Prochlorococcus marinus XMU1412: one gene and its partner. The protein of the gene in region 2 interacts with the protein of the main gene of each other region in a pairwise test. Links are inferred from orthologs where the notes say so. Each region holds a gene or a part of one and is shown on either strand. Other genes may lie near its edges. The genes, in order: cysE and cysK.

Region 1 (5,940 bases), on a different replicon or contig from region 2:
TTAAAGTGTCACTATGGTTTAAAAATAAATTATTCAGGGTTTTTTTCAAGTGAGATTCAATATTCAACAAGACAGTGATATCCCAGCATCTACTCAACTAAGTAATCAAATTTGTTTCGCAATTGCAGCAAGACATTATCCTCCAGGGCACAGACTACCCAGTACGAGGCAACTTGCAATGCAGACTGGACTCCATCGGAATACTATAAGCAAAGTTTACAGACAGCTGGAAATAGATGGGGTTGTTGAAGCAATAGCTGGATCAGGTATCTATGTCAGAGATAATCTTACTAAAAGAGAATTTACAAAATCACTTTACTCAAAAGATAAAATAAGTAAAGCACCAGATCAAGAAGCAAAGACGGTAATTGACAATTTAATAAGTCTTGGATTCACTTTACAAGAGACGAGAGAGATATTGAACAATGAAATTAATTGGCGTATTAAGTGCGGATCAAGAATCATAGTCAGTACTCCTAGAGAAGATATTGGAGCTTCTATGTTAATAGCAGAAGACCTTTCCTCAACAGTTAATGTACCAGTAGAAGTTGTTCCTATGGAAGAATTAGAAAAAGTTTTGAGTAATTCAAATAATGGTACGATTGTCACAAGTAGATATTTTTTACAGCCTCTAGAAAAAGTTGCCAAACAACATGGAGTTCGTGCTATTGCAGTCGACTTAAGCGACTTTCAAAAGGAATTGAAAATTCTGAAGGAATTAAATGCAGGGAGTTGTGTAGGTATTGTTAGCATAAGTCCTGGCTTATTAAGAGCAGCCGAAGTTATTATACACAGCATGCGAGGTAGTGAATTAATGCTTATGACAGCAATCTCAGATAATAACAGTAGATTATTATCACTTTTAAAGGCTTCTAACCATATAGTGTGTGATGGGCCTAGTTTGTCAGTTGTAGAAAACACACTATTAAAAAATCGTTCACAGTTAATGAGATTACCTCAAATAATATGCGCTAAAAATTATTTAAGCAACGAAACGATAAACCAATTAAAAAAAGAAATAGGAGTTATTAATTAGACTAAGATGCTAAAAACTTTTAAATCAGATATAGAAATTATCAGAGAAAGAGATCCGGCCGCAAGAGGAATAGTAGAGATATTTCTTTGCTACCCCGGGTTTCAAGCAATAGTTATACATAGGTTTACGCATAAATTATGGCAATTAAAGATTCCTTTGATTCCCCGTTTACTAAGTCATCTTAATAGGCTAGCAACAGGTATTGAAATCCATCCTGGGGCAAAAATTGGTAAACGGGTTTTCATAGATCATGGAATGGGAGTTGTAATTGGTGAAACTGCTGAGATAGGAAATAACTGTTTGCTTTATCAGGGAGTGACATTAGGAGGTACTGGTAAAAGCCATGGCAAAAGACACCCCACCTTAATGGAAAATGTTGTAGTCGGAGCGGGCGCAAAAGTTCTTGGATCAATCACAGTAGGATCTAATACCCGTATTGGTGCTGGCTCAGTAGTTGTTCGAAATGTAGAGGGGAACAGTACTGTGGTTGGGGTTCCTGGCAGGGTAGTACATCAAAGTGGTGTCAAAGTAAATCCTTTAGCTCACTCTGCCTTACCAGATGCAGAAGCTAATGTGATAAAAAATTTAATGGATAGGATAGATTCTCTTGAAAATGAAATTCTTAAATTACAAAAAACTCTACAATGTATAGCCAGCTCAGAATCTATTGATATTTCTAAACTCGGTGATTCTCAAAATCTTAAAGACAAAGAAATTTTTGAATTTCTTGGAGATGATTAAATATCGATTTAATTGTTTTCATTAGCGTCAGTTTTAGGTTGAAACATAAACATTGAATAAATAACATTTCGTCTCATATTAGTCATCATTTCGAGAAACATGTCATATCCCTCGTTTTTATATTCGATTAATGGATCTTTTTGACCATAACCCCTCAATCCGACTGATTCCCTTAAGGAATCCATTGATTGAAGATGTTCTCGCCATAAATTATCGATTTGCTGCAAAATGAAAAATCTTTCAGCTTCTCGCATTAATCCTGGACGAATCTTTTCTATTTGTGATTCCTTTAAATCATAAGCAATTCGCAACTGCTCTTGAAGATAGTTTTTTAATTCTTCTATTGACAGTAAATTAATATCATCAGATTTAAGATCATCTAATAAGTATATAAATTCTTTGACTTTAGAAATTAATTGATCAATATTCCATTCTTCAGGAGGAAGATCAGGATTGATATAAGCATCTACAATTTCAATCATTGTCCTTTCTCCATATCCTATTACTTGTCTCTTTAAATCAATTCCTTTCAATACTCTAAGTCTTTCGCCATAAACTGCTTTTCTTTGATTGTTCATTACCTCGTCGTATTCAAAAACTTGTTTTCTAATATCGTAATAGTAGGTTTCAACTTTCTTTTGAGCATTTTCAAGAGACCTAGTAAGCATGCCTGACTCAATAGGCATATCTTCATCAACCCTAAAAGCATTCATTAGATTTGCTACTCTATCACCTCCAAAAATCCTCAATAAATTATCATCTAAAGATAAAAAGAATCTTGTACTTCCAAGATCACCTTGTCTTCCTGCTCTACCTCTAAGTTGATTATCAACTCTTCTTGATTCATGTCTCTCAGTACCAATGACATGTAAACCGCCAGCTTCTCTTACTTTTTCTTCTTCATGAATCAAAACTTTTTCATATTCTTCCTTTACATCAGACAATGATTCTCTCAAAAGCATTATCAAGTTATCATCAGTTGGTGCTTTTTCTGCTGCTGTAGCTATTCTGTCGTCAAGTTCCAAGACAGAAAGTTGTCTATCTCCCCAATTATTAACAAGTTCATCAGATAAAAAAGAGAGTTTCTTTTCAATTACTTCATCTAGTTTGCAAGGGAAAAGACTTGTTGAAGAATTTGAAATGTTCTTTTTCGAATTTGAAGCAGCTTTTGTGGAAAAACCACCCTTAGATTTTGAATTTCTTTGTTTAGGTATTGGTGGCTTATGCTCATTATCAGGCTTGACTAACAAAGGAATTAAAAGTTCTTTTAATTTAAGCCTTGCCATATAGTCACTATTACCGCCAAGAATTATATCTGTTCCCCTTCCAGCCATATTAGTCGCAATCGTAACAGCACCTGCTCTTCCTGCCTGAGCAACAATTTCTGCCTCACGTTCAACGTTCTCTGGCTTAGCGTTTAACAAATTATGTGGGATTTTTTCGGCAGATAAAAGTGAACTTAATAATTCACTTTTTTCAACACTCGTTGTACCAACTAAAACAGGTCTGCCATCTCTATGAATTTGTGCAGTTTCTTTAGCAACGGCTTTCCATTTACCAATCTCTGTCTTAAATACTTGATCAGACCAATCTTGTCTCTTTCTTATTTGATTTGTCGGTATAACTGTTGATTCTAATTTATAAGTTTTTTCAAATTCAACCTCCTCAGTTTTTGCAGTTCCCGTCATTCCTGCTAAACCAGGATATAGAAGGAAAAAATTCTGATAAGTTATGGATGCTAATGTTTGAGTCTCAGGCTGAATTTTAAGATTTTCTTTTGCTTCTATTGCCTGATGTTGTCCATCGCTCCAACGCCTTCCAGGCATGACCCTACCAGTAAATTCGTCCACTATTACAGCCTCATCATTCTTAATAATATAATTTACATCTTTAATAAATAATTCTTTGGCTTTTAAAGCGTTTGTTATATAGTGCGCCCAAGGATCTTGAGGATTATATAAATCATTAACTCCCAAATACTCTTCACATTTTGCAAAACCCTGATCAGTTAATATACAACTTCTCTGTTTTTCATCAACTTCATAATCTCCTTCTGGATCAATACCATCTTTACTTAATTCTTTTGCTTTGACTAATGCCAGAGATAATTCTGCAGCTTTTTGATATTTTTCTTGTGGTCTTTCAACTTGGCCAGAAATGATTAAAGGTGTTCTTGCTTCATCAATTAATATTGAATCAACCTCATCAATTACGCAGTAATTAAACTTCCTTTGAACTACCTCACTAATATCAGTAGCCATATTATCTCTTAAATAATCAAAACCTAATTCTGAATTTGTGGCATAAGTTATATCACAATCATAATTTTTCTTTCTCTCAACTGGATTCATATCTTGCTGAATCAAACCAACGGATAAACCTAAAAAACGATGAACTTGTCCCATCCACTCTGCATCCCTTCTAGCTAAATAATCATTTACAGTAACAACATGAACACCTTTTCCAGTAAGAGCATTTAAATAACAAGGTAATGTTGCGACAAGAGTTTTTCCCTCTCCAGTTTTCATCTCAGCAATTTGACACTCATTTAAAACCATCCCGCCAATTAACTGAACATCAAAATGTCTCATATCAAGAACACGTTTACTTGCTTCTCTTACGATTGCAAAGGCTTTAGGAAGAAATTCTTCTAGGAGTTCTTTTTGCTTTTTAAAATCTAATTCTGCTGAAATATTTGATTTAAGATTTTGAGTTTCTTTTCTAAGCTCATCATCAGTCAATTGAGAAATTTCTTCTTCTAAAAAATTTATCTCTTCGACTATTGGTTGATAGCGCTTTAACTTTCGTGTATTCGGATCTCCCAACAAAAGTTTTAGCATAAGTCAAAGTCCTTAAAAAATTCATCTTATTACAAACATTATAAATTAGTGCGTTACAACAGAATGAAGAAAACTATTATCTCTTTATTTTATAGAAACGATCGATTAAGGTATTTAGATTGAAGTCACAAAAATAACCTAGCTGACATCACTTTTCAAAATTTTTTTTACTAAATGAAAGAAATATCTCTAATCAAACATGCCAAAGGAGCTTTAGGGTTAAGGGTTTTTGGATTAGGTCCTAATCTGAAACCAACAAATGGCTTAATTAAGCTACAAAAATTACTAGATACCAATGCTTTCTGGGCAAAAAATAGAACAATTAATGATCTAAAAAAATGTCTTGCTAACAGTGATGTCGTAATAAGTCTTTGGGTTGGTAAGGAAATAGTTGGATTTGGTAGAGCTTTGACCGATGGGATTTACCGCGGAGTACTTTGGGATATTGTTATAGATCAAAATCATCAAGGCAAAGGTTTTGGCACATTAATTGTAAAAAATCTTTTATCTTCTAAAAAAATTAAAAATACAAAAAAATTATATTTAATGACAACAAATAAAAAATTGTTTTATTCTCAATTGGATTTTAAAGAAGTTACTTCTCAAAATTTATTGATTCATGAAATATAAGGCACTTTGTTTCTAGAGAAATAAAATCAAGATACAAATTTACTATAAAGCCATCTTATAAAAGTTCCTAAAATAGGAACTGGTCCAAAAGTTGGTCCGCAAAAATCAAAGTAATCTCTGTGCTCTTTGATTAATCCATTTTCCCCAAATAATAAACGAGTGGTTCCAGGATAAATAAATTCTTTACCCATAATTTTTAAACCCATTGTCCATTCAACAAATCCACAATCCCCAGTTATGGAAATTGCATGAGTTTCTAAAAAAACATCATCACATCTTTTAACTAGCTTTTCTTGAGCTTTAACATAAGAATCTAAGCCCTCTGTTTCCTGAGTTGGGTCAGTAAAAATAACATTCTCATTATAAAATTCAGCCCATTTTTGTTTTGTTGGTGCATCCGTACCATAAGGTTTAGTAAATAATCCCTTTAAATCCTTTATAGAAATTACTCTTGTCATTACGAAATTTTTATTAAGAACATCTTAAAAGATACAATCATTAAAAGCGGATGAAGAGATTCGAACTCTCGACATTCTCCTTGGCAAGGAGATGCTCTACCACTGAGCTACATCCGCATAACTCTCTTATTTTATCTCAAAGAAGGGATCAATGATTAAAATAATTAAATTTTTTCAATTAATTTAAATTTTTAATTAAAGATCCCATCTCAATTGCTTGTAAAGCATAATTCCA
Region 2 (7,777 bases):
ATTCACTTTTTCTTCCACACAAAACAACATCTAAATCTTTTTCACTTTCATTCAGATCTTTAGCTAGTTGTGTTCCAATTCCACCTGCGCCTACAACTAAGGCTAAGCCTTTCATTTTATTAAAAATAACTCCATTGATTCTAAGAAACTTTTCTTGTGATTTGCGTAAAAATCTTTCTTATTTGATTAGGAAATTTTATTGAGATTTATTTTTTTCTTTTAATAATTTATAAGCTATTTTTCTATCATCAAAATTAATAACTTTATCATTGAGAATTTGGTAGTCTTCATGTCCTTTTCCTGCAATTAAAACAATATCTTTTTTATTGGCAAATTTAATAGATTCATTTATTGCTTTAAATCTATCAATTTCAATTGTTATTTTTTCTCTTTTTTTTATACCCATCAAAATATCATTTACTATCTTTTGGGGTTCTTCTGATCTTGGATTATCTGAAGTTATAAAAAGTTGATCAGACAACTCTTCAGCTATTGATCCCATCAAAGGCCTTTTACTACGATCACGATCTCCGCCACAGCCAAAAACAGTTATTAGTTTCCCTTCACAAAGTTTTTTAATTGATTGCAAAACTTTTTTTAATCCATCAGGAGTGTGGGCATAATCAACAATTACTGTTGGAAGAGATCTTGAAACGTCATTATCATCAATTTGTATTTTCTCCATTCTCCCAGGAGCACCAGGGAAAGATTGTATTAACTTTGATAAATCTTTTAAAGAAAAATTCAGTTTATACAAAATTGTTATTGCTTGAATCGCATTCATTAAATTAAATTCACCAACAAGTGGAACAAAAAGTTGAATTTTTTCCCTAGGTGTATGGAAAATACAAGTGGAACCACTTTCAGTAAATTTTTTATCTGTTACGAAAAAAAAATCATCATTTTCAAATTCACTTTCAGTAATCTTTGTAGAGACTAATAAAGATCTTTTTTTAAGATCAGATGATAATTTAGATATCCAATGGTCATCATGATTTAATACACAAATCCCATCTTTTTCTTTTAAGTAAGGTGGGAAAAATAATTTTTTTTTTGTTTGAAAATATGATTCCATATCTGGGTGATAATCAAGATGATCTTGAGTTAAATTAGTAAAAATAGCCGCCTCAAATTCGCATCCTGATATCCTGTTTTGCGCAATAGAATGAGAACTTACCTCTAATATCGCGAATTCAGATTCTGCCTCAACAGCAGCATTTAATTTCTTTTGGAGTTTATCGGCGAAATCAGTTGTATGAAGAGCCACTTCTGAAAAGCCAGGCCATCTATTGAGCAAGGTCCCAAATAATGCAGTCTTTTTCCCTAATTTTTTTAAAAGATATTCCAATAAAAAAGTAATTGTGGTTTTTCCATTTGTACCAGTAACACCAATAAGTTTAAGTTTTCTTGAAGGCCTATTCCAAAACTCAGCGACTATTTGACCAAACAAATAATCTAAATTATCCTCTATAACCAAAATCCTTTCTAGATCAATAGATCCAATTTTCTCTTTTGCAGCAGACCCAATAATGGCAGCCTCTGCACCATTTTCAATTGCCTCAATACAATATTTTCCTCCATCAACATTTAAACCAGGCATACCTAAAAATAAAGTTCCTTTTTGTACTTCTTTAGAGTTAAAAGAAATATTATTGATTTCGTGATTGATTAAATCTAATGAAGGAATAATTCCTACCAAATCTAAAAGTTTATGTAATTTTATAGATCTCATATGAAAAATTATTTCTCCAGAATGGTACTAATATTTTTTTGAAACCAATTCTTTAATTGATCATCTTTTAATCTTGGAGAAATGCGAGGCAATTCTATAATCTCCTCGGACCTAATTCCTTCAACAGCAATAACAGGTACTTCATAATCATATTTTTTATATTTATCTTTATATAAATCGACCCTATCAATATCAATTTCTTTAAGCTCCTCCAGATTAGGGAATAACTCATTAAGATTTATTTTTGCCAGTTTATTTTTTAATGAATCACAAAGGCAACATCCCTGCCTAACAAAAATAAATATTTTCATTCATTTAGTCAGGCACAGGGTCACATCCACAGGGAGTTAAAGGATGACATCTGCTTAATCTTCTTAAAGTTAACCACCCTCCCTTCCAAGGACCATGTCTAGTAATTGCCTCATATCCATAAGAGCTGCAACTTGGAATAAATCTACATCTTGGTCCGAAAAAAGGAGAAAACCACTTTTGATAGAACGAAATCATAAAAAGAAGTATAGAAGTAATTGATTTATTAATAGTTTTGAACACTTTAATGATGTAAAATAATATCTCAGTAGTAATTAGTTTAATTGAATTTAATCAATTATCCAATTTATTGCAAATTTCTATTTAATTTAAAATTATGTCAAGATACCGCGGCCCCAGATTAAGGGTTACGCGTCGCTTGGGAGAACTACCAGGTCTCACCAGGAAAGCTTCAAAGAAGTCTAATCCTCCAGGTCAGCACGGCCAAGCCCGTCGCAAGCGATCAGAATATGCTATTCGTCTAGAAGAAAAGCAGAAACTTAGGTTTAATTATGGAGTTTCTGAAAAACAACTAGTACGTTATGTGAAAAAAGCTAGAGCTCAAGAAGGATCAACAGGTACTAACCTACTAAGACTTTTAGAAAATAGACTTGATAATGTTTGTTTTAGATTAGGTTTTGGAGGTACCATTCCAGGCTCAAGACAATTAGTAAATCATGGCCATGTAACCGTTAATGGAAAGGTTCTTGATATTGCAGGTTATCAATGCAAATCAGGCGATGTAATCGGAATTAAAGAAAACAAAGCAAGCAAAAAACTTGTTGAAGGTAATATAGAATTCCCTGGCTTAGCAAATGTCCCTCCTCATCTTGATTTAGACAAGCCTAAATTAACGGGAAAAATAAATGGGAAATGCGATAGAGAGTGGGTTGCTCTTGAAATAAACGAACTACTAGTTGTTGAATATTATTCAAGAAAAGTTTAATACTACTTTTCTTTGGATTATTAAATCTCTCATTTTTTAAAAGAGAGATTTAATTTAATTCTTATTTTTAAAAATAATGGGAAATAAGGAAGATAATATAAAAAAGCCAGGTTTTAAGACCTTATCTATTCACCATGGGAAAACATTTGCAGAAGAAACTGGATGCGTTATGCCTCCTATTTTTTCTACATCTACTTTCAAACATGGAAATAAAGATAATTTCGACTACACCAGATCAGGCAATCCAAACTTTAGAATTCTAGAAAACATCCTTAAATCAATAGAAGATTCTAAATACTGTACAGTTTTCGGATCTGGAATTAGCGCGGTAACTGCAATTTCATCAACACTAAAATCAGGTGACAAGATACTCTGCGAGTCAAATCTCTATGGTTGTACAGTGAGGATGTTCGAAAAAGTTTTCAAGAAATTTGGACTAGAAGTTTTATACACAGATTTTACAAATGAAAATAATATCAAAAAGATTTCAAACTTCGAGCCAGCCTTGATATGGCTCGAAAGTCCAACTAATCCACTTTTGAAGGTACTTGATATTAAGGCGATTTGTAATGAAGCGAATAAACTCGAAATACCAGTAGTTGTAGACAACACATTTTCTACAGCGCTTATTCAAAAACCATTGGACCTTGGTGCAACACTATCGGTTGTAAGCACCACAAAATTCATTAATGGACATAGTGACGCACTTGGCGGAGCAGTACTGACAAATAATGAGGAATGGAATAGTAAGATGCTTTTCTCTCAAAAAGCTCTCGGACTTCAACCATCTCCCTTTGATAGTTGGCTCATTACGAGAGGAGTAAAAACTCTTCCTTTAAGAATCGAACATCAAACTAAAAGTGCAGATTTTATTTCTGAACAATTAGGGAATCATAAAATAATTAGTAAAGTAATTTACCCTTTTAATCAAGAACATCCGCAATTTAATTTAGCAAAATCGCAAATGAAATCTGGAGGTTCAATGATCACCCTAAAATTAAATTTAAATAAAGAGGATACTTTTAAATTTTGCAAATCTCTCAAATATTTCTCTCTAGCAGAAAGCCTTGGAGGAGTTGAAAGTTTAATTTGCCACCCTGCAACGATGACTCATGCTTCTGTTGATGACAAAACAAAAAATCTGCTAGGGATAGATGATGCTCTTGTCAGATTATCAATTGGATGTGAAGATACAAACGATTTAATCTCGGACATTTTATTTGCTTTAAATAAATTCTGAAAATTGAGAGATTTACTTAAAAAACCTATATGGAAAAATTTAGAGTTGGGATATGCTATCCCTGATAGCATTCATGCCGTTTCTGTAGCATTACCAACTTGGAATGATGTAATAAATTACGAGGAAAAAGATCAAGAATGCATGAATTTATTGAAGTCCATTTACCCACGATTCGGGCTAAACCCCATAGTGAAAAGATTATGTGAAAAAGTAAAAAAGCAAAATTACTACAACAATAAAAGTATCTGGCCATATCCCAATGACCGCATAGCTTTTAAAGCTAAAAAATACATTGATAGAAATACTTCTGAAAAATTCTCGTTAATAGAAAAAAGAGATAATTTAGCTTTCTTAATAACTGAAAAAGAAGGAAGTATTTATGCAAAATATTTTTGGCAACATACTGGTCTTGGTCTATCTTCAAGAACTGCCGCTATAGAACTAGGTCTTGAAGATTGCCCCCCAAAATCTTACGTAGATGAATGTTCTCAAATGATAAAAAATAGAATTTCTAAATCTACAAAAATTAACTCTAATGATATTCACTTAACTTCATCTGGAATGTCTGCATTGCATACATCATTAGAAATCATATATAAATTATTTCCAGCTAAACCAACACTCCAAGTTGGTTTTCCATATGTAGATGTACTTAAATTACCAATGAAAATCTTTCACGGAGCAAAGTTAATTACAGAAGAAAATTGCTCGGATATTGAATTAGAAATCAAAAGAATAAATCCATCAGCATTAATTATTGAACTTCCAAGTAATCCAATGCTCAAATGTGTAAACATTAAAAAAATTTCAAAAATTGCAAAAAAGCTAAATATTCCGTTAATTGTTGACGATACAATTGGTTCGAATTTAAATATAAATTCTCTGGAACATGCAGATATAGTTTTTACTTCGCTTACAAAAATTTTTTCAGGTAGTGGTGATATTCTTGCCGGATCATTAATCCTAAATCCAAAAAGCAAATGGATTGATCAGTTTAGAAATGCATTAAACGAGATTTATCTTCCAATACTTTCCGATGGAGATATAGTTTATCTAGAGAAGGTTAGTAGAGATGTAAATGAAAGAGTTTTTGAACAAAATAAAGCATGTTTAGAATTAAAAAAAAGATTAGAGACCCATAGCGAGATTAAAAATATTTTCCATCCTGAAAATTGTCCAAATTATAATTCTTTACTTACTTCTGATGGAGGATACGGCTGCTTATTATCATTTGAATTAAATGGAGGATTAAACAAAGCTATGAAATTTTATGATTCTCTAAAAGTATCTAAAGGTCCTAGTTTAGGTACAAAATTTACTCTAGTTTGTCCTTATGTTTTACTAGCTCATTATGACGAGTTGGAATGGGCTGAAAGTTTTGGTATACCCTCGCACCTTATTAGAGTATCAGTTGGATTAGAGGACCAAGATCAATTATGGAAAAGCTTTTCTGAAGCACTCAATAATTTCTAAATTCCTAGTATTTACCGTATAGAAACTTATATACTCTTTTTCTGAATAATAGTTAGTATTAAAATATATTTTCTCAATATATAAATGGCAAAAATTTATGAGGACAACAGTTTTGCTATTGGAAACACTCCATTAGTAAAATTAAAATCAGTTACTAAAAACGCGAAAGCTACAGTACTTGCAAAAATTGAAGGTAGAAACCCTGCTTATAGTGTCAAATGTAGGATTGGCGCAAACATGATCTGGGATGCAGAGAAAAGTGGGAAGCTTACAAAAGATAAAACTATTGTTGAGCCAACTTCTGGAAATACAGGAATTGCCCTAGCTTTTACTGCTTCAGCAAGAGGTTATAAACTCATTCTTACTATGCCAGAATCAATGTCAATTGAAAGAAGAAGGGTTATGGCAGTGTTGGGTGCTGAAATTGTTTTAACAGAAGCATCTAAAGGTATGCCTGGAGCAATAGCTAAGGCTAAAGAAATTGCAGAAAGTAATCCTTCTCAATATTTCATGCCAGGTCAATTCGATAACCCAGCAAACCCTGAAATTCATTTCAAAACTACTGGACCAGAAATCTGGGATGATTGCGATGGTGAAATTGATGTTTTAGTTGCAGGGGTTGGAACTGGCGGCACAATTACAGGAGTTTCAAGATACATTAAGCAAGAGAAGGGAAAAAATATTACTTCTGTAGCTGTAGAACCCTCACATAGTCCTGTTATTACACAGACAATGAATGGTGAAGAGGTTAAATCTGGACCTCATAAAATCCAAGGAATTGGAGCAGGATTTATTCCTAAGAACCTTGACTTATCAATTGTTGATAAGGTTGAACAAGTAACAAATGACGAGTCAATCGAGATGGCTCTTAGATTAGCAAAAGAAGAAGGTCTATTAGTGGGAATATCTTGTGGAGCAGCGGCCGCGGCTGCTGTTAGATTAGCTGAACAAGATGAATATGCTGGGAAGACAATTGTAGTTGTTCTTCCTGATTTAGCAGAGAGGTATTTATCATCAATTATGTTTACTGAAGTTCCAAGCGGAATCATTCAAGAACCAGTCAAAGCCTAAATCTATTTTTTCTCCAGTAGTGAATCTGGTGAAATATACATCGCATCGCCATAAGAGAAGAATCTAAATTTTTCTTTTATGGCTTTTTTATACAAATCTAATAATCTTTCTCTACCAATCATTGCACTTACTAAAAGTAATAATGAACTTTTAGGGAGATGAAAATTAGTTAATAATCCATCAACTACCTTAAATTTATAACCTGGCTTAATTACTAAATCTACGTATTTAGCTATGGGAATAAAGTCATTAATTTCGCGACAATAACAACTTTCAAGAGCTCTTACGCTAGTTGTACCAATAGCAATTATTTTTCTATCTGTTTTCTTTATTCTTTTTATTTCCTCCACTACTTCCTTATTAACACTTACCCATTCTTTATGAAGTTTTAAGTTACTTAAATCTTCTTGATCAATTGGTTTGAATGTTCCATAACCCACGTGCAAAGTTATCGGTAAGATTATTACTCCTTTTTTTTTTAGGTTGGAAATAAGACTTTTGCTTAAGTGTAAACCAGCTGTTGGTGCAGCAACTGCCCCCGGATTAGTTGCATACTCAGTTTGATAATTTTTCTCATGAAAAGATTCTTCTTCAGAATTTTTTATATAAGGAGGGAGAGGGATTTCCCCGTATCTATCAAGAAGTTCATTCATTGAGTTGAGACAAGTAATATTTTCCGGAAATTTAATAAATCTCCCTCCAGTTTCTTCATCAACTCCATCAACAATCAAATTAATATCTTGATCTAAAGGAGATTTTAATTTTAATTTTCTATTTATTTTTAACTTTTTCGCTGGCTTTGCCAAACATAACCAAACACATTCATGGGATCTTTCTAAAACTAATAATTCGACTAATTTCTTATTTTCTAATTCAACCTTTAACCTAGCTTTCATAACTTTAGTATTATTTACAACTACAAGATCCCCTTCTCTAAATTCATCTAAAAGATTCTTGGTAAATTTATTAGTTAAGCAGTCTTCTTCTAAAACACTATTTCTAACTA

The links.
Region 1: the proteins of cysK (region 2) and cysE interact in binary tests that used the Escherichia coli proteins (3 or more experiments, as listed by UniProt). The link is inferred for Prochlorococcus marinus XMU1412 from one-to-one orthologs.

What each region holds. Positions count from the first base shown.
Region 1 is NZ_JAAORJ010000004.1:548,864-554,803, forward strand. What follows is about bases 1-2,909. They hold cysE (serine O-acetyltransferase), read left to right. Parts: upstream 1-1,042; coding sequence 1,043-1,777; downstream 1,778-2,909. Other genes in these bases: HA152_RS09530 (GntR family transcriptional regulator), read left to right, coding at 50-1,036; secA (preprotein translocase subunit SecA), read right to left, coding at 1,786-2,909. In the rest of the region: more of secA, read right to left, coding at 2,910-4,617; HA152_RS09545 (GNAT family N-acetyltransferase), read left to right, coding at 4,792-5,247; HA152_RS09550 (nuclear transport factor 2 family protein), read right to left, coding at 5,274-5,705; ribH (6,7-dimethyl-8-ribityllumazine synthase), read right to left, coding at 5,884-5,940.
Region 2 is NZ_JAAORJ010000001.1:385,596-393,372, reverse strand. What follows is about bases 4,995-7,777. They hold cysK (cysteine synthase A), read left to right. Parts: upstream 4,995-5,784; coding sequence 5,785-6,771; downstream 6,772-7,777. Other genes in these bases: queA (tRNA preQ1(34) S-adenosylmethionine ribosyltransferase-isomerase QueA), read right to left, coding at 6,774-7,777; HA152_RS02235 (PLP-dependent transferase), read left to right, coding at 4,995-5,700. Also shown: HA152_RS02265 (SDR family NAD(P)-dependent oxidoreductase), read right to left, coding at 1-115; HA152_RS02260 (UDP-N-acetylmuramoyl-L-alanyl-D-glutamate--2,6-diaminopimelate ligase), read right to left, coding at 197-1,732; HA152_RS02255 (glutaredoxin family protein), read right to left, coding at 1,741-2,043; membrane protein insertion efficiency factor YidD, read right to left, coding at 2,048-2,284; rpsD (30S ribosomal protein S4), read left to right, coding at 2,379-2,987; HA152_RS02240 (trans-sulfuration enzyme family protein), read left to right, coding at 3,064-4,227; more of HA152_RS02235, read left to right, coding at 4,231-4,994.